Regions from separate parts of the Candidatus Merdisoma sp. HCP28S3_D10 genome, predicted to be linked through region 1. Evidence: riboswitches for the same ligand, from Rfam matches in the RefSeq annotation. Region 1 holds a riboswitch; the other holds the start of a gene.
The links. Region 1 has a riboswitch for tetrahydrofolate ahead of folE (GTP cyclohydrolase I FolE). Riboswitches for the same ligand answer to the same signal wherever they lie in the genome.
Positions count from the first base shown of each region.

Region 1 (8,523 bases):
TCTTTTATCGAAATTCTGCTGGAATCCGGTGATTTTGCCAGCGCGCTGAACCGCGCCGATTACGCGGAGCGGATTTCCGAGTATGACCGGGATATGCTGGAGGCTTATGCGGCCCACAAGGCGGAGATCCAGGAGCAGGAAGAGAAGCTGGAGGCGGAAAAAGAGGCGCTGGACGAGATGCAGGCTTCTGTGGAGAAGAAGCAGAAGGAGGTATCGGCTCTGGCCAGCAGTACCTCCGGGAAAATCAGTAAGCATGTAAATGACATAGCGGCAGCCCAGGCGGATATCGACGGCAAGAGCAATACCCTGGCGAATCAGCAGGAGGTGCTGAAGCAGCTGATCGCGGAGAAAAAGAAAATCGAGGCCCAGATTGAGGCGGCCAAGGCAGCGGAAATAGTCGGATCTCTGGGCGATGTGACCGGAGTGCGGACTACGGAGCTGGAGTACGTGCAGTACGGCGCGTACAGCGCCAGCGAGGACGAGATAAAGGCTCTGGCTACGCTGATTTACTGTGAGGCAGGCAACCAGGGGGCGGAAGGCCAGCTGGCGGTAGGCGCGGTGGTGATGAACCGGATCCGGGATCCCCGTTTTGCCCAGGGGGATATTATGAGTGTGATCCGGGCTTCCGGTCAGTTTTCGCCGGTTACCTCCGGGCGTTTCGATCTGATGCTCACCGATGGGGCGGGATCTGTCACCGAATCCTGCTACAACGCGGCTAACCGGGCCATCGCCGGGGAGTCCAATGTGGGAAACCGGACGTTTTTCCGGACGTATGCGAATTATCCGTCCTTAAGCGGATTGGTCATCGGCGCCCATATTTTCTCCTATACCTGGAATTATGCTTCCTGATAAGGAAGATACTATAAATTCCTGTCCACAAGTTATAAAAAATTGCTTGACAAAATTATTTTGATAGAGTAGAATATCACTGTTGCGACACATGAAAATAAAATGTGTGAAAGCAAGAGGCCCAGATAGCTCAGTTGGTAGAGCAGAGGACTGAAAATCCTCGTGTCACTGGTTCGATTCCGGTTCTGGGCATGTATTGAGCACTTGGCGAGGTATTCTCGAGCCTAGTGATCATGGTGTTTCCATGTAAATATTCTCATAGCGTCTGCGGGTGTAGTTCAATGGTAGAACACCAGCCTTCCAAGCTGGATACGTGGGTTCGATTCCCATCACCCGCTTATTTTTATGCTCAAATTTAAGTAGAGAAGGTGATGTGAATCGAACCTTCGGTTCGTTCTCCGCTCCGCTCCGGTCGGTGCTAAACAGGTGCCACTGGCACCTAGCACCCCATCACCCGCTTTTTTTTCATCCAAAATATAAACAAAAATCTATATACAGAAGTCTCTGTATATGCTATAATCCCCTTGATAACAAATTTTAACAATAGAATAATATGCAAAATAGGTTTTCATGCGTCAAGTGTTCAGCGGATGGGGAGTTGCCGCCGAAACGAAAAGTTCGTCTTACGGTATGGAGACCGCACCCGTTGCAGCAATATAAGATTCATAAACAGCGTCTCATATTGTGAAGGGATATTTTCGTCATATGTTCTGTCACAGCCTGGAGGTGCTGTTTTTATGATGGATTATGAGAAAATCAAGGCCGGAGTCCAGCTTATGCTGGAGGGAATCGGCGAGGACGTAACAAGAGAAGGCTTATTGGAGACGCCGGATCGGATTGCGCGTATGTGCGCTGAGATCTACGGCGGCCTGTACGAGGATGCGTCGGTGCATCTGAAAAAACAATTCACAGTCGAGCGGAACGACATCGTAGTAGAGAAGGATATCACCTTCTATTCCGTGTGCGAACATCATTTACTCCCCTTTTACGGAAAAGCGCATATCGGGTATATACCGAACGGTAAGGTAGTAGGCTTAAGCAAGCTGGCCCGTACCGTAGATGTATTTGCCAGAAGACCTCAGATTCAGGAAAAGCTCACGTCCCAGATCGCGGACGCGCTGGAGGAAAGCCTGGATCCCCAGGGCGTTATCGTCATGTTGGAGGCTGAGCACATGTGTATGACCATGCGCGGCATCAAAAAGCCCGGCAGCAAGACCGTCACCATGGTGACCACCGGCTGCTTTGAGAACAATTTTGAGCTGCAGAACCGCTTCCTGAGCATGGTGCGCCAGTAATGGGCGGCATGGAGCGCGTAAACCGGATCTGGAACCACCCGGCCTATCAGGAGGCTTTGGGGAAGCTGACGGCCTACGAGGCAGAGCGGGAATTTTGCCGCCATACGCCGGAGCATTTTCTCAGTGTAGCCCGCCTGACCTACCTGCTTGCCCTGGAACAGGGGGTAGAAGCCGATAAGGAAATCATCTATGCGGCCGGACTTCTGCACGATATGGGCAGATACCTTCAATATGAAAATGGGACGCCCCACGACGAGGCAGGCGTGAGGCTGGCAAAGCCCATATTGCAGGACTGTGGTTTCTCGGAAGGCGAGAGCGCCGAAGTGCTGAAGCTCATCGGAAGTCACCGTACCCAAAGCGACGCGAGGGATCTGCCGGGATTGTTTTACCGGGCGGATAAGCTGTCGCGGAGCTGCTTTCTGTGTCCGGCCCAGACAGACTGCAACTGGCCGGAGGAGAAGAAAAATCTGGAAATTAAAGTATAAGATATAAGGGGAAAAGGTATGAGAATCGGAACCAAAGAATTTGATGTAAAAAATAAAACCTATATCATGGGAATCCTGAATGTAACCCCGGATTCCTTTTCCGACGGCGGAAAATGGAACCATATGGACGCGGCTCTGGCTCATGCGGAGGAGATGATCCGCGAGGGCACCGCCATTCTGGATATCGGCGGCGAGTCTACCCGTCCCGGCCACCAACAGATTACCGAAGAGGAGGAAATCGAGCGGGTAGCCCCGGTCATCGAGGCAGTGAAAGCCCGTTTTGACGTACCCGTATCCATTGATTCCTACAAGGCGAAGGTGGCGGCGGCAGCCATTGAAGCGGGAGCCGATCTGGTCAATGATATCTGGGGGCTCAAATACGATCCGGAGATGGCCGGACTCATTGCCCGCACCGGAGTGGCCTGCTGTCTGATGCACAATAAGAACAACACAGAGTATCAGGATTTCTACCCGGATATGCTCCGGGAAACCGCGGAGTGCGTAAAGCTTGCGAAGGAAGCAGGTATCGCTGACGATAAGATTATCCTTGACCCGGGCGTAGGCTTTGGAAAAAATTACGAGCAGAATCTGGAGACCATTTTACATATGGAGCGGTTCCATGAGCTGGGATACCCCATGCTGCTTGGCACATCGCGTAAATCCGTGATCGGTCTGACTCTGGATCTGCCGGCGGATCAGAGAGTAGAGGGAACCCTGGTGACGACCGTGATGGCTGTGATGAAAAAGTACGCCTTTGTCCGGGTTCACGACATTAAAGAAAATCAGCGCACCATCCGGATGACCGAGGCGATTCTGAAAGCAGGAGAGAACTAAATGGATAAAATACAGATCAAAAATCTCGAAATATTTGCCAATCACGGCGTATTCCCGGAGGAAAATAAGCTGGGACAGAAATTTGTCATTTCCGCAACCCTTTACACCTCCACCCGGAAGGCGGGGAAGACGGACGATTTGACTGCCTCCATTCATTACGGTGAGGTCAGCCAGTTTATCACAAAATTTGTTCAGGAGCACACCTGGAAGCTGCTGGAAACGGTGGTGGAGCAGCTGGCGGAAGCCATGCTTCTGCAGATTCCCCATCTGGAAAAGGTGGAGCTGGAGATTAAAAAGCCCTGGGCTCCGGTGGGACTGCCTCTGGAGACTGTGTCTGTCTCCATTGAGCGGGGCTGGCATACCGCCTACATCGCCATGGGTTCCAATATGGGCGACAAAAAAGCTTATCTGGACATGAGCGTGCTTGGACTGCAGCTCACGAAAGGCTGTATCGTAGAGACAGTGGCCGATTATCTGGCCACCGAGCCCTATGGCTACACGGAGCAGGACGAATTCCTGAATAGCGTCATGAAGATCCGGACTATCCTGCCGCCCCATGAGCTCCTTGATCGTCTCCACGAGCTGGAGCAGGAGGCCAACCGGGTCCGCGTGATCCACTGGGGTCCCCGGACGCTGGATCTGGATATTCTATTGTACGACGACCTGATTCTCGATGACGAGGAGCTTCATATTCCCCATATCGAGATGCACAAGCGGGATTTCGTGCTGATTCCGTTGGCACAGATCGCGCCCTGGGTGCGGCATCCGGTATACAACCAGACGGTGCAGGAGCTGCTGGATAGATTAAAATAAGAAAAGCGGCGGCGGTTTTCACATAGACGGGATTACGGAAAAACAATAAAAAGCAAGACAGGACTGTATCATGGAAATTCAGGATACGTCCTGTCTTGCTTTTTGCTATAAAGAAACGGAGGAGGAGGGATTTGAACCCTCGCGCCGGTGCTACCGACCTACTGGTGTTCGAAGCCAGACCCTTCAGCCACTTGGGTACTCCTCCATTGCTGAGAACCAGTGACTAATAGTATAATATATTTTCCGGTGCATTTCAAGAGCGGGATTTCAAAATCGCCTGCCTGTGTTATGGTACAGAAGATCTGATTTATATAAAAGAAAACCATTTTGGTGCTTCACTACATTCTATAAGTGTAAGATAAAATTCTTATAAGTCGACTTAAAGAAGAAAGGTAAAAGGATAACCATTTATGAATGATCATGAAATCGAGCAGTTTATCCTTACATATGGCTGTGATATTCTGCGCTTTTGCCGGATGACTGCCGGCGGAAGCGAGGCAGGAGACGATCTGTATCAGGATACCATGCTGAAGCTGACTGAAAAAAAGCAGACATTACTGCTTGGCCCGCACACGAAAAGTTATGCCTTATCCACAGCCTTGTTTCTCTGGAAAAACAGCAGAAGAAAATACGCCGCCAGAAACCGCATACTTCCTATGGAAAGTGTGGAGGCGCTGGAAGATACCGGCTGGCAGTGTCTGGCTCAGGCCAGTGTCATTTCCCCGGAGCAGGAGCTTTTGCAGCAAAATGAACTGGAGACGGTACGAGGTGTTGTTGCCGCTTTGCCTGAGAAATATAAGCTGCCCGTTTACCTGTTTTATTCTGCCGATATGCGGATCTCTGAAATAGCAGAAATTCTGCACATTCCGGAGGGGACGGTAAAAACAAGGCTCAGAAAGGCGAAAAATTTATTAAAAGCCAGATTGGAGGCACTCGGTTATGAACGATGAGAGACTGGAGCAGCTTTTAAAGCAGGCCCTTATTCCTGAAATTAAGGAGGACGATTTGAAAATGAAGAGAAAGATAAGAAGTTCATCTGTAACTCATAAAACTGTTCTAAGAAGAACGATAAAAAATCGGAGGCACCTTCCGGCAGCAGTGGCTGTGGCAGCACTTCTCATAGCCTCATCTGTTATTGTCTTTGCTGCCTGGCGCTATCTCTCTGCCAGGGACGTGGCAATGGCCAATGCGGACGAGCAGCTGGCTTCGCATTTTGAGCAGAGCAATTGGCTTTCAGAATATGAGACACAGCACTGCAGTGATTATGATATCACACTTCTGGGTGTGGTCTCCGGCAACGAAATCTCCGAACATTTATCCAAGGATGATCAGGGCAATGTGGATGGAGACAGGACCTATATTGCGGTAGCTATCGCCTACGCAGACGGAAAGCCTATGCCGGATGTGCAGAGCGACGACTTCGAGCGCACACAATTTTTTGTATCCCCCTATATTCATGGCCTCAACCCGGAAAAATATAATGCCTATACCTTAAGCGGCGGCGTTACCTGCTTTGTCTCAGACGGGATCCAGTACCGGCTGGTGGAGATTGACAATGTGGAATACTTTGCGGACTGCGGCATCTATGTGGGAGTGTCCGATGGCGATATGTATAATAATCAGGCATACATCTATGATACGGATACCGGTGAAATACTCAGGAGCGAGACCTATCAAGGGGTAAATGCCCTGTTTGACTTGCCGGTAAACACTGCAAAAGCAGATTCTGTAAAAGCTTCCGGAATTATCACCGACATCAATGATTCAGAATCGAACGGAGGATATCTTTGGATATTATCGGAGGGCGACCGGTGGCTCAATAGCCTTACGACGGAAAATATAAATGAAAAAGCCAAACCGGTGGAAGACTCCAGAAAAACCGTTACCGCAGAGGAATTTATCTTTGAGGAATCCGGAGAAACATTGGCTGACGCGGATACGGCTGCTGCAATTATGAAAGAATATTTCCCGGACGGCGCCGGAATGAGTGTCATCATGGAAAAACATACGGCCGCCATGGACGATGCCTGGGTGGAGACCTATACGCTGAATCCGGACGGAACGATTACCTGTCTGAGATATGTTCCCAGATAGCGTTCTTTAAAAGTTGTAAGAAACCATATCGTATACACTGAGTTCTAACAGTAAAAAAACGGGTACAAGCCGGCAACGCTGGGTTTGAACCCGTTTTCACATGAAAAACACGCTTTCTTTCCGGAAATGCTGTATAATGAATCCGGAGGTGAACAGGATGAAAGAATTAACTGCTTATTATAAAAATCTGAAACGACTGAAAAAACAAGCCATACTCCTTTATCTCGGTCTGATTGCCGTGCTGATGATTCTGGTGAGTCGCTTTCTGGGCGCACCGTTTCCTCATCGGGAGACACTGCTTTTCTTTACTTACCGGGTAAATGGCCGGTTTTTTGATAAAACCTGGATTATGTATCTGCTCATTGCCCTTTCCGCTCTGCTTACATTCATAGCAGAGGGAGTCCAAAGCTACCGGAATGTCAATGCTTTCCGGGCGATTCTTTATCAGGACTGCGACAGCGAGAAGCTGCTCCGTCTGGCTGACGAGGGAATCCGGTATGTTCCCTATGAATTCTACAGGAGTCGCCGGAAAGAAGAGGCGCAGGAATATGAAGCCTATGTCCTGAAACATGGCGGAACCCTGGGTGTGCGGCAGGCACTTTTAAAACCATAGCACAGCTCACTTCCTCCTTGTGAGAATTCCGAACTTATGCTACACTAAAGATAACTATCGCCAGGCAGTTGCCATGGTGAACTGGAATAGAAAATATAATCATGGAGGCGTGCAATATGAAAAGAATCGGAATGCTGACCAGCGGCGGAGATTGTCAGGCGCTGAATGCTACAATGCGCGGAATCGTAAAGGGTGTATGCAACGCACTGGATGAGGTAGAGCTTTACGGCTTTGAGGAAGGCTATAAGGGTCTGATTTACGGAAATTACCGGATGCTGACCCCGAGAGATTTTTCGGGAATTCTGACCAAGGGCGGAACTATCCTGGGAAGCTCCCGCCAGCCCTTCAAAATGATGCGGGTGCCGGATGAAAACGGACTGGACAAGGTAGAGGCCATGAAGCATACCTACCATAAGCTGCGTCTGGACTGCCTGGTGATTCTGGGTGGAAACGGAACCCAGAAGACTGCCAACCTTCTTAGGGAGGAGGGTCTGAATATTATCCATATGCCGAAGACCATTGATAACGATATCTGGGGCACGGATATGACCTTTGGTTTCCAGAGCGCAGTGGATATCGCTACGGATTGCATCGACTGTATCCATACTACGGCAGCCTCCCACGGCCGTGTATTCATCGTGGAGGTTATGGGACACAAGGTAGGACAGCTGACCCTGCACGCAGGTATCGCCGGAGGAGCGGATATCATTCTGATTCCGGAGATCCCCTACAGCATCGACAGTATCTGCCAGGCCATAGAGGCCCGCAATAAGCAGAAGAAGGGCTTCACCATTCTGGCGGTGGCAGAGGGCGCGATTCCCAAGGAGCGCGCCGAAATGAGCAAGAAGGATTTGAAGAAATTCATGGAGACCTACAAGTATCCGACCGTGTCCTATGAGATCGCGGATCAGCTGACCAAGCGTCTGGGCACCGAGGTCCGCGTCACGGTTCCGGGACATACCCAGCGGGGCGGAAGTCCCTGCCCCTACGACCGGGTCCTGTCCACCAGACTGGGCGCGGCGGCTGCACAGGCCATCGTAGACGAGGTATACGGATGCATGATTGGTATTGTAAATGGAGAGTGCCAGCGGATTCCGCTGGAGGAGTCTGCGGGTAAGCTGAAGTTTGTAGACCCGAATTCTTCTATCATATCAGAAGCAAAGATGATTGGCATCAGCTTCGGAGATTAATCAGGAAAGGGATATCATATATGTCGTATATGGCCCTCTACCGGAAGTTCCGGCCTACAGAGTTTGGAGATGTCCGGGGACAGGATCACATTGTAACTACATTAAAAAATCAGATTAAAGCAGACAGAATCGGACATGCCTACCTGTTTTGTGGTACCCGCGGTACCGGAAAAACAACGGTTGCGAAAATCTTTGCCCGGGCGGTGAACTGTGAACACCCGGTGGATGGCAATCCCTGCGGAACGTGCGCGGCCTGCCGCTCTATAGCGGCAGGCACTTCCATGAATGTGATAGAAATCGACGCAGCCTCCAACAACGGCGTGGACAACATTCGTGAGATCCGGGACGAG
Region 1 covers NZ_JBQHTG010000007.1:19,566-28,088, forward strand. Annotated here, with positions in the region: gene ACTNCH_RS12540 (cell wall hydrolase) at 1-849, shown strand, start outside; tRNA gene ACTNCH_RS12545 (tRNA-Phe) at 969-1,041, shown strand; tRNA gene ACTNCH_RS12550 (tRNA-Gly) at 1,117-1,187, shown strand; THF riboswitch at 1,404-1,500, shown strand; gene folE (GTP cyclohydrolase I FolE) at 1,587-2,144, shown strand; gene ACTNCH_RS12560 (HD domain-containing protein) at 2,153-2,629, shown strand; gene folP (dihydropteroate synthase) at 2,648-3,463, shown strand; gene folK (2-amino-4-hydroxy-6-hydroxymethyldihydropteridine diphosphokinase) at 3,464-4,276, shown strand; tRNA gene ACTNCH_RS12575 (tRNA-Ser) at 4,393-4,481, opposite strand; gene ACTNCH_RS12580 (RNA polymerase sigma factor) at 4,687-5,226, shown strand; gene ACTNCH_RS12585 (hypothetical protein) at 5,216-6,370, shown strand; gene ACTNCH_RS12590 (hypothetical protein) at 6,528-6,983, shown strand; gene ACTNCH_RS12595 (6-phosphofructokinase) at 7,100-8,173, shown strand; gene dnaX (DNA polymerase III subunit gamma/tau) at 8,194-8,523, shown strand, end outside.

Region 2 (8,523 bases), on a different contig from region 1:
TGGAAATCTTTTTCTTATAGCTCGTGAATTATTCCACTTCTATTTCCTTAATGTTGAACTCATTTCCGTGCAGAAGATAGGTCTGCCCGCTGCCGCAAAAGGGGCAGGTTTTCCCATGCTCCACCGTGGGATAGGTTTTCTTGCAATCCTCACAGTAGGTAACTGCGGGAAGCGTCTCAACAATAAGTTCTGCTTTGTGAACCTCACATGACTAAAGTCACGTGCTTCTCAGCCGCCTTAAGCGGCAAGACTTCATATCGGCGGATACGCCTGCGACTTAGAATCGGCGCGGTTACGCACTTTTTCTGGCCGGATACGGTCAGTTTCCACATCTCAGGTAGTCCACTGTATATCTGCCTGTATCTATGCTGCCTTCTGGCTCGCCAGTTCTGCACTAAGCAGCCGTAAGTCTGCATAGACGCATGAGGTTCTACGCTTTACCGAAGGAACTTTTGCCTCCAGCAAAGACCTTTCCGTTTCCGAAAAGGGTTTGAGTAATTCCCGTATAAAATATCTTGCTCCGATATTATAAGCTGCAGACAGATCACAGTTATACTGTTTTCCTGTCGGGAAGGTACAAAGGCTGTGATTCTCCGGATTTCGAACTACCGGACCGCTTCCATCATATGCCAGCCTGCTGGTGTTTCGGGCGCTGATCCTGGATACGTGGATTCCTTGCCGGTGCGCCTGATGCTCGCACTGCTTCTGGATATCCCGTTTTCTCCACAAATGCAACCTCTGCTTTTTATTTCCGCTGATCTTGCCCTGCATTTCCAGATACTCAAAAACGATAACATCTGCGTGATTTTCCGCAGCGTAGGCTGTAATGGCCGCCGCTGTCTTCCGGGCCAGCTCCATATTCAGCCGCTTTGCGTAAGCCCAGCGGCTCTGTGTCTGTCCGGAGCCATGCTTTCTCTGAAATTTGCGGATTCTGCCCAATGCATGATGCAGCCGGTCTTTATCACTGGGGAAGTCGATAAACTTCCGTCCCAGGACAGTTCCGTCTGCCTGCATGATGGTGCAGGCCGCGTCCGTGTTGATTCCCAGATCCACACTGCAAATGGTCTGTTCTTTGATATCTGTTTTGGTAAGGCTTACTTCTTCCGTATAAGAAAAGCGCAGAAAGTACTTGTGATGTCGTTTTTCCAGAGTAGGAGCAGAGGCCTTTTCCCTAACCCAGTTTTTTCGCAGATATTCCATATCCGTATGGAGCAGCTTTACCCGGAACCATTTCCAGTCGTGGCCGTCATACAGCTTCAGATACGCCGCATCCTCCTGCGGTTCTGCCTCCCGGTACATGACGTCACGGTAAAATACCGGCATGGCATGATTTTCCGAAACCAGCTTCGGTTTTCCCGTAAGGAGTCCATTTTCCCATAAATCAAGTCTTGTTTCATAGGAAGCGACGCTTCCAAGCGCATGCTGTATCGCTGCCCTTCTCAGGTAAGATGGCATCTTCGGAAAATGCAGGTCGAAATCATACCTTGCATGGTTCTTTTTCGTCTCATGCACCAGATGTTCCGCTGCATTAAACCGCTTCTTTGCGTTATCAATCTGGGAAAGTCCTTCCCAGCTTTCCGCGTACACCTGAATCAGATAACTGACTGCAGAGCGGTAAATCCGCAGCGTATGGCGGATGGGAATATTCTGTTTTTTGATTTCCACGCCATAACTGGATGTGAGCCGCATGATAAAACCTCATTTTCTAGTTTCTTCGCTTTTCTTTTTCTTTCTGCCCCTCAATGTATGCCAGGACCTGTTCCCTGCTCCGATCACTGACTGTCACCGCGCAATAAGATGGATTCCACAAATGCCCGCCCCACAACTTCTGCTTTAATTCCGGATGTACAAGAAACATTTGTCTTGCCAGATTTCCTTTCATGATTTTTATCATATCAGAAATAAAAAACTGTGGTTTACAATCCACCAGCAAATGGATATGATCCGGCATAACCTCCATGGCCAGAATCTGAAAGCGGTATTCCTCCGCCAGCTTTTGCAGCATTTCCTTGCATTCTGTATCAAGGCCATCTGTCAACACCTTTTTCCGGTATTTTGTACACCAGACGAGATGATATTGCAAAGAGTACACATAACCTCGACCATATGAAAGAATGTTTTCTCTGATAGTAAATATATCTTTTCCCATATTTATATCTTACCATATGTAGCACAGAAAGTAAACATCAGTTCTGCTTTTTGGTCAAAATGGAGATAGGACTCAATCACCGTAGAGACCTCCCCCAGCTCCAGAACCACCTTCCGGACCCTTTCCAAATCATTTTCCTGGGCTACCTTCTCCAGCTGATCCATGATGTGAAACGTCACGCCTAATTCATGCATGCCTGCATTCTCCGATCCTTATTTCTTCTTTGCGAATTTTACCTTTACCGACTGCTTTACCATATTCGGAAGAATGTATTTCAGCTTGTCCTCAGAAGCGCGCATAACCGACGCTCCCGGAAGCTCTCTGTGCAGATGGATCGCGTCGAAGACGCACCGGGTCGTACAGATTCCGCAGCCGATACATTGATTCGGATCTACCACAGAGGCTCCGCAGGACAGGCGGCGGGAGGTTTCCACCTTTACCTGTTCCTCGGTCAGACTGTGGGACAGATCCCGGAAGGTTGCCGCCTGGGCTTTCTCATCCGCTTTTTCCGGAACCTAGCGCTTGGAGGTATCATAGCTGTCGATGGAGATATTCTCCTTGTCCAGCTCCACAAAATCACGGCGGTTTCTTCCGATGGTCAGCGTACAGTTTTCGTGTACATACCGATGCAGGGAAATCGCTCCCTCCCGGCCTGCCGCAATCGCGTCAATGGCAAACTTCGGTCCGGTATACACGTCTCCTCCCACGAAGATATCCGGCTCTGAGGTCTGATAGGTCAGTCTGTTGGCCAGGGCTCCTCCATTGGGCCGTCTCTTCAGATCCAGATTGTCCAGCATATTGCCCCAGTCAATAGCCTGTCCCACAGAGAAGAGCACATGCTTACAGGGAACCGTAATGGTCTCTTCCTCGTCATATTCCGGTGAAAATCTGCCCTGCTCATCCAGAACCCGGGTGCACTTCTTGAACACTACCGCCGTTGCTTTTCCATTTTCTTCCAGCACTTCCCTGGGACCCCAGCCGCAATTTAACTGAATTCCTTCTTCCAGCGCCAGATAGTATGCGCAGGAGAGTCCTGCGGGACCCGCTCCGATTACCGCGATTTTTTCCTCAAATCCGCCCTTCAGGGAGGGAACGGTCTTTTTCGGAATGTATCTTGTCTCCGTCTTCAGATCCCGCTCTGCCAGGAAGCGTTTTACTTCATCGATTGCTACCGCCTCGTCGATGGTTCCTCTGGTACAGGCGTCCTCACATCTTCGGTTGCAGACATGGCCGCAGACAGCCGGAAGCGGATTATCCTTTTTGATCAGCACCAGAGCCTCCTCATAGCGGCCTTCCTTTGCCAGCTTTAGATAGCCCTGCACCGCGACATGGGCCGGACAGACCTCCACACACTTGCCGCAGGCTACGCAGTTGGCCTTTTCTACCTTCGCCACATAAGCGGAGCGGGACATATTCGGCGTGTTGAACAGCTGGGAGGTGCGCAGCGCGTAGCAGACATTTACATTGCAGTTGCAGATGGCAAAAATCTTGTCCGCGCCGTCAATGTTGGTAATCTGGTGTACGAAGCCGTTATCCTCCGCCGCCTTTAAAATCTCCAGCGCTTCCTCGCGGGTAATATAGCGTCCATCCTTCTGGGTTTCCACCACATAATCCGCCATATCGTCCACTGCGATACACCAGCCCTCCGGATCGTCCGCGCAACCCTCTCCGTGAGTAAGGCGGGATATGTGCTCAAAGAAAGTTCCCATCTCCGGATTGGATTCCAGGAGCCCTGCGTTCATGTTGAAAATTTCCGAGCAGCCGGGCACGTACATGGGAAGCACATACTGTTTTTCGTGTTTCTCATTTTCCCAGTTGTATTCCAGAAGGCCTTTTCGGGACATTTCCTCCAGCATAGCTTCGCAGGCCTTCTCCTCCATACCGGAAAGCTTCACGATCTGCGCCAGCGTCTTGGACTTTCTTACGCCCAGCTTCAGGGCCAGCTCTGCCTCTTCATCGGTCAGAACCCCGGCCAGCCCCCAGTATTCCGGATCGTTTCGGGTAATCTTCTTAAGACCCAGCTTCTGCGGAATCCGGTCGGTAATCTTCTTTCCCAGCTTCGCAATGGGCTCCCGGAACGCCTCGTCCGGATCCGGGGTAAATTCCGGATAGACATACTCCGGATACAGCTCTTTGTCCAATTCTTTCTTCATCTTCTTTCTTCTCCCTCGTTTATCTTTTTTATCACGCGTTTCCGGTCTTCCATTCCCGCACCTGTCCGATCGGCTCCCGATCAATCCGGAAACATAGACAAAAAAAGTGAGAGATGATTGGTGAAAAAGTCATCTCTCAAATCTTATTTCTATTGTATTTTTATCCGATGGTCCGTTCTTCTGTTTTCCGTATCAGTCTCCGCAGGGGCAGCGCCACAAGAAGCAGGCCGAATACCACGAGGCAGATCACCTGCAGTACCTCAGGTAAAAAGCCCAGGGCTCCGGCTACCAGCGGTTCCACAAGGTAATACCCGTTAAACAGCATATGGAAGGCAATCCCGGCCCAGATGGAACGGCAGCGCAGCACCAGATATCCGGCCAGAAGACCTATCAGAAAGGCATAGCTTCCCTGTACCAGGTTGAGATGGGCAATGCCAAAAAACAGAGCCTGCAGGATATTGATCACCCAGAAGGAGGCTCCCGCCCGCTTCAGATATTCGACCGTCAGGCCGCGGAAGATCAACTCCTCCGCAACCGGGCCGATGATGACCGTCGCCAGGATCGCGGAAATTCCGCTTTCTCCAAGCCCAGCGCCCTCTATCAGATCCGTGTACTCCTGCATGGATTTCGGATCCAGCACCTCCCAGCCGCTCATCAGAATCCCTATCAGAAACTGCGCGCCCACCGCCATCAGAAGTAATCCTATCAGATCTTTTTTTTGAAACAGCGACGTCTCCCGGATCCCGTATTTCTCCCGCCGCCGTACCACACTGATATAATACCAGAGACCTGCTACGCCAAGCAGCAGTACGTCCGAGATCAGCAATATCGTCATGGTATCGTTCATGTATATCTGTGTTCCCTCTTCCACGCCATATTGCACTATGAACCTTATCATCTGAACCGTAGAAGCCGCAAATTGTATCCCCAGCATAGCCACCAGCGGCAATATGCTCTTTAAGTATCCCCCAACCCTTTTCATAAGTACCTCCTTATTATAAGACAAGCTCCAGCAACAGGCCAGCACCTGCGGAAAGCAGATACAGAAGCGCTACAATCCCAATATTCTCCTTCATGGGGTGGTTTTCCCGGAACAGCACGGCCAGACCGATGCCCGCTCCGGCGCACAGTCCCCCCATGGCGGAGGCCAGGCTCAAACCGCCGGCCAGATACAGCTCGGTTATCAGAATCGAGGACGCGCAGTTGGGAATCAGGCCCAGGAGCGCCGTCAGAAACGGCTGGAACCAGGTGTCCTTGCCCAAAAAGGTGGTCAGGGCGTCCATACCCACCAGACCCAGCACCAGATTCAGGACCGCCGTAAACAGGAAGATATAGAGCGTCAGCTGAACCGTATGACGCACCGCAGGCTTCACGATACCGCTGTCGTCGCTGCAGCCGCAGCCCCGGCACATATCCCCGATATGCTTATGCTCTTTTTTATTCCGGAACAGGAAATCCAACAGATAGCCGAACACAATTCCGATCGCAATCTTACCCAGGAGAAGCTGCGCGATGACCCGTCCGCTGCCCGGATGGCCAAACAAAATCAGCACCGCCTCATCGGATGTAGAGAGAAATACGGCCATCAGGGTTCCCAGGGTAATGACGCCGCCGGAATAGAGATTGGCCGCCGTCACCGAGAAACCGCACTGGGGTACGCAGCCGAAGATGGCTCCCGCCAGCGGTCCCGCCTTTCCCATTTTTCCAAGGGCCCGGTTCATATAATTATTGGAATAGTGCTCCAGCGCCTCCAGTATCAGGAACGCGATCAAAAGGAAGGGCACGGTTTTCACCGTATCCAGGAGCGCGTCCAGCAAAGCATCCAGAATCATGGTTACACCTCTTTCTATCACATTTCTATCACAAAACATTTGTTTTCTAGAATACCATGTCCTGAAAAAATATGCAAGGAGCAGCTGCAAAAGTTTTGTTAATTTTTTGATAATCTTTCTTGCTTTTTTAGGAATCTATGATATAATGTACCTGTTCCGATACAATTCCAGTATCCGCGGACAGAAATAAATAATAGCGAAGTAGGATTTTATGCGTCAAGTGTTCGCAGGCTGGGGAGTCGCCGCGAAACGAAAAGTAGAGTTTCTGACTCGGTCTTACGATATATTATCCGCACCCGTTGCTACAGATGAGTACATCTCATGTGTGGAGGAATCGGGCTTCATAAGCAGTCTTGATATTATTTATTTTGTAACCTGTTTCTCACACATCATTATGGAGGTGTATTTTTTATGCAGTTTTTTTCCAAAGACGCCCTCGCCTTTCGTGATCAGTTTAACAATCTCCGGAAGGTTCAGAGTATCTGCCTCTGCGGTCTGTTCGTGGCCGCTTACGTGGCGCTTTCCTTTTTCAATTTAAAGCTTACTCCCTATCTGGAGTTCCGCTTCGCGTTCCTGGCGCTGGCTGCTGCCGCTGCCTACGGTGGACCTGTGATGGGTATGACAGCCGGTATCGCAGGCGATGTGGTCAGCTTCTTTGCTGCCCCCCAGACAGGCCCCTTCTTTCCGGGCTTCACACTCAGCTACGCGATTCTCGGCTTTGCCTTCGGTCTGATCCTGTACCGTTCCAAAGTGACCCCGGTCCGTATTTTTGTGGCTACCTTTTTTGAGTTTGTAGAAGCCTGCACCCTGAATACCCTGTGGCTGCACTTCATGTACGGTATGGAATGGAAGTATCTTTTCACCATTCGTCTGGTGAAGTGTATCGTATCCCTGGGTATCAATACCGTGCTGCTCTTCATCTTTATGAAGGCCTTCAGCAAGATTATTTCCAGTGTTCTGACTCCCGCAAGCGCATCCAGATCCTAGGATTCTAAAAGAAATAGATTCTAAAAAACCACAGTCCGGAGAATCGAGCTCCGACTGTGGTTTTTTGCCTTTCTTATGCTTTTCTTCTGCGGCTTCCCATATAGCTCCACAGACAGCCGAAGCCTGTCAGCGCCGTGGCTCCCGCTGCCAGAAGCCAGCCTGCCGGGTTCTTTGTATCCCCGGTCTGAACCGCCCGGACGGTACTTCTGTGGCTTCCGGCTCCGGAGCTTTGTTCCGGAGCGCAGTATTGATTCGAAAATCGGATCGCTTCTGCCTTCTCCTTCTTTCCCTCACGCTCCACGTAAAGCCTTGCTGTCAGCGCCTGATTTTCAAGCCTTGTCACCTGCACCGTCACCAGATACTTCTCCCGGTCACAGGTGAAGCCTTTTGTCTCCTCCGTGGTCTGGAGAATCCGGTACTGGTATGTCCCGACCTTCTCATAGGATACCGGCCCAAGCTTCACCAGACCCGCCCCGGTCCGGCTCTTCTTCCTTTCTGCCGGAAGGGGCGCGTCCTTCGTCACCGCCTCCAGCGCCACCTGATACTCCTTTTTCCCCGGAATATGCTCTCCTTTTGCCTCGATCTCCACCGGAATCGTCAGCTCACAGCCGTTTCCTGCCGCCTGTACCCTTCCGGGAACTGACAGTCCCAAAAGCAGAAGCAGAAGCGGCACCCAGATCCGGCCCTTTTTTTTCTTTTCCTTCTTTTCTTTCATAAGTGTCTACACCTCCCTTCCGTCCGGCTCCTCCAGAAGCCAGCCGAATATCACTGCGCGTCCGTTGGTCTCTGTCTCATCGGCACAGGTGGAAAGTCCGATCAGGTTCTCTCCCTTTTCTATATCCCGGTACTGCACCGACCGTTCCCGGATATGCGACAGCAGCTTTTCCGGATCCGCGTCTTCTCCGCTGTGATAAATGATTTCATCATAGGCGTCCGTCTCCACGCAGGCGAAGAAACAGATGCGATAGCTTTTCTCCGGCAGATAAAGGGTCCCGTCCGGGTGATCTTTAAAATACGCTTCTTCCTTAAATCTTGTCACATCTCCAAACATGGCTCCATTTTCCATATGGTGTCCGTATAGCAGACTGTAGCCATCTGTGAAATCCGGACGGTTCTGACTGGACAGAAAGATGGCTCCCGACAGAGAAAACGCCCCGTAAACGTCCTGATTCACGTAGACCATGTCATGTTCTCCCTGCACCACCGGATAATCGATATGGGTACCCGGAACCGTAATCCAGGCCCGCACATCCGGGTTCAGCTTCTTAAGATCCTCCAGGCCTGCCTCTCCCTCTCCCGGCTTGTAGGCCAGAAGCGCCTCTGACACATAGGCGTTTCCCGTAATCTGAAAGGTATCCCAGAGAGAGTAGGTACCGTAGGTCAGCATTACGAAAACCATAAG
Region 2 covers NZ_JBQHTG010000002.1:467,838-476,360, forward strand. Annotated here, with positions in the region: partial or broken gene ACTNCH_RS07450 (DUF5692 family protein) at 1-8, opposite strand, end outside; partial or broken gene ACTNCH_RS07455 (hydrogenase maturation nickel metallochaperone HypA) at 29-193, opposite strand; gene ACTNCH_RS07460 (IS200/IS605 family accessory protein TnpB-related protein) at 364-1,689, opposite strand; gene tnpA (IS200/IS605 family transposase) at 1,706-2,149, opposite strand; gene ACTNCH_RS07470 (hydrogenase/urease maturation nickel metallochaperone HypA) at 2,152-2,343, opposite strand; partial or broken gene ACTNCH_RS07475 (hypothetical protein) at 2,362-4,302, opposite strand; gene ACTNCH_RS07480 (lysostaphin resistance A-like protein) at 4,463-5,284, opposite strand; gene ACTNCH_RS07485 (putative manganese transporter) at 5,298-6,134, opposite strand; THF riboswitch at 6,330-6,438, shown strand; gene ACTNCH_RS07490 (folate family ECF transporter S component) at 6,546-7,121, shown strand; gene ACTNCH_RS07495 (Spy0128 family protein) at 7,195-7,836, opposite strand; gene srtB (class B sortase) at 7,843-8,523, opposite strand, start outside.
Region 2: another riboswitch for tetrahydrofolate. It lies ahead of ACTNCH_RS07490 (folate family ECF transporter S component); the one in region 1 lies ahead of folE (GTP cyclohydrolase I FolE).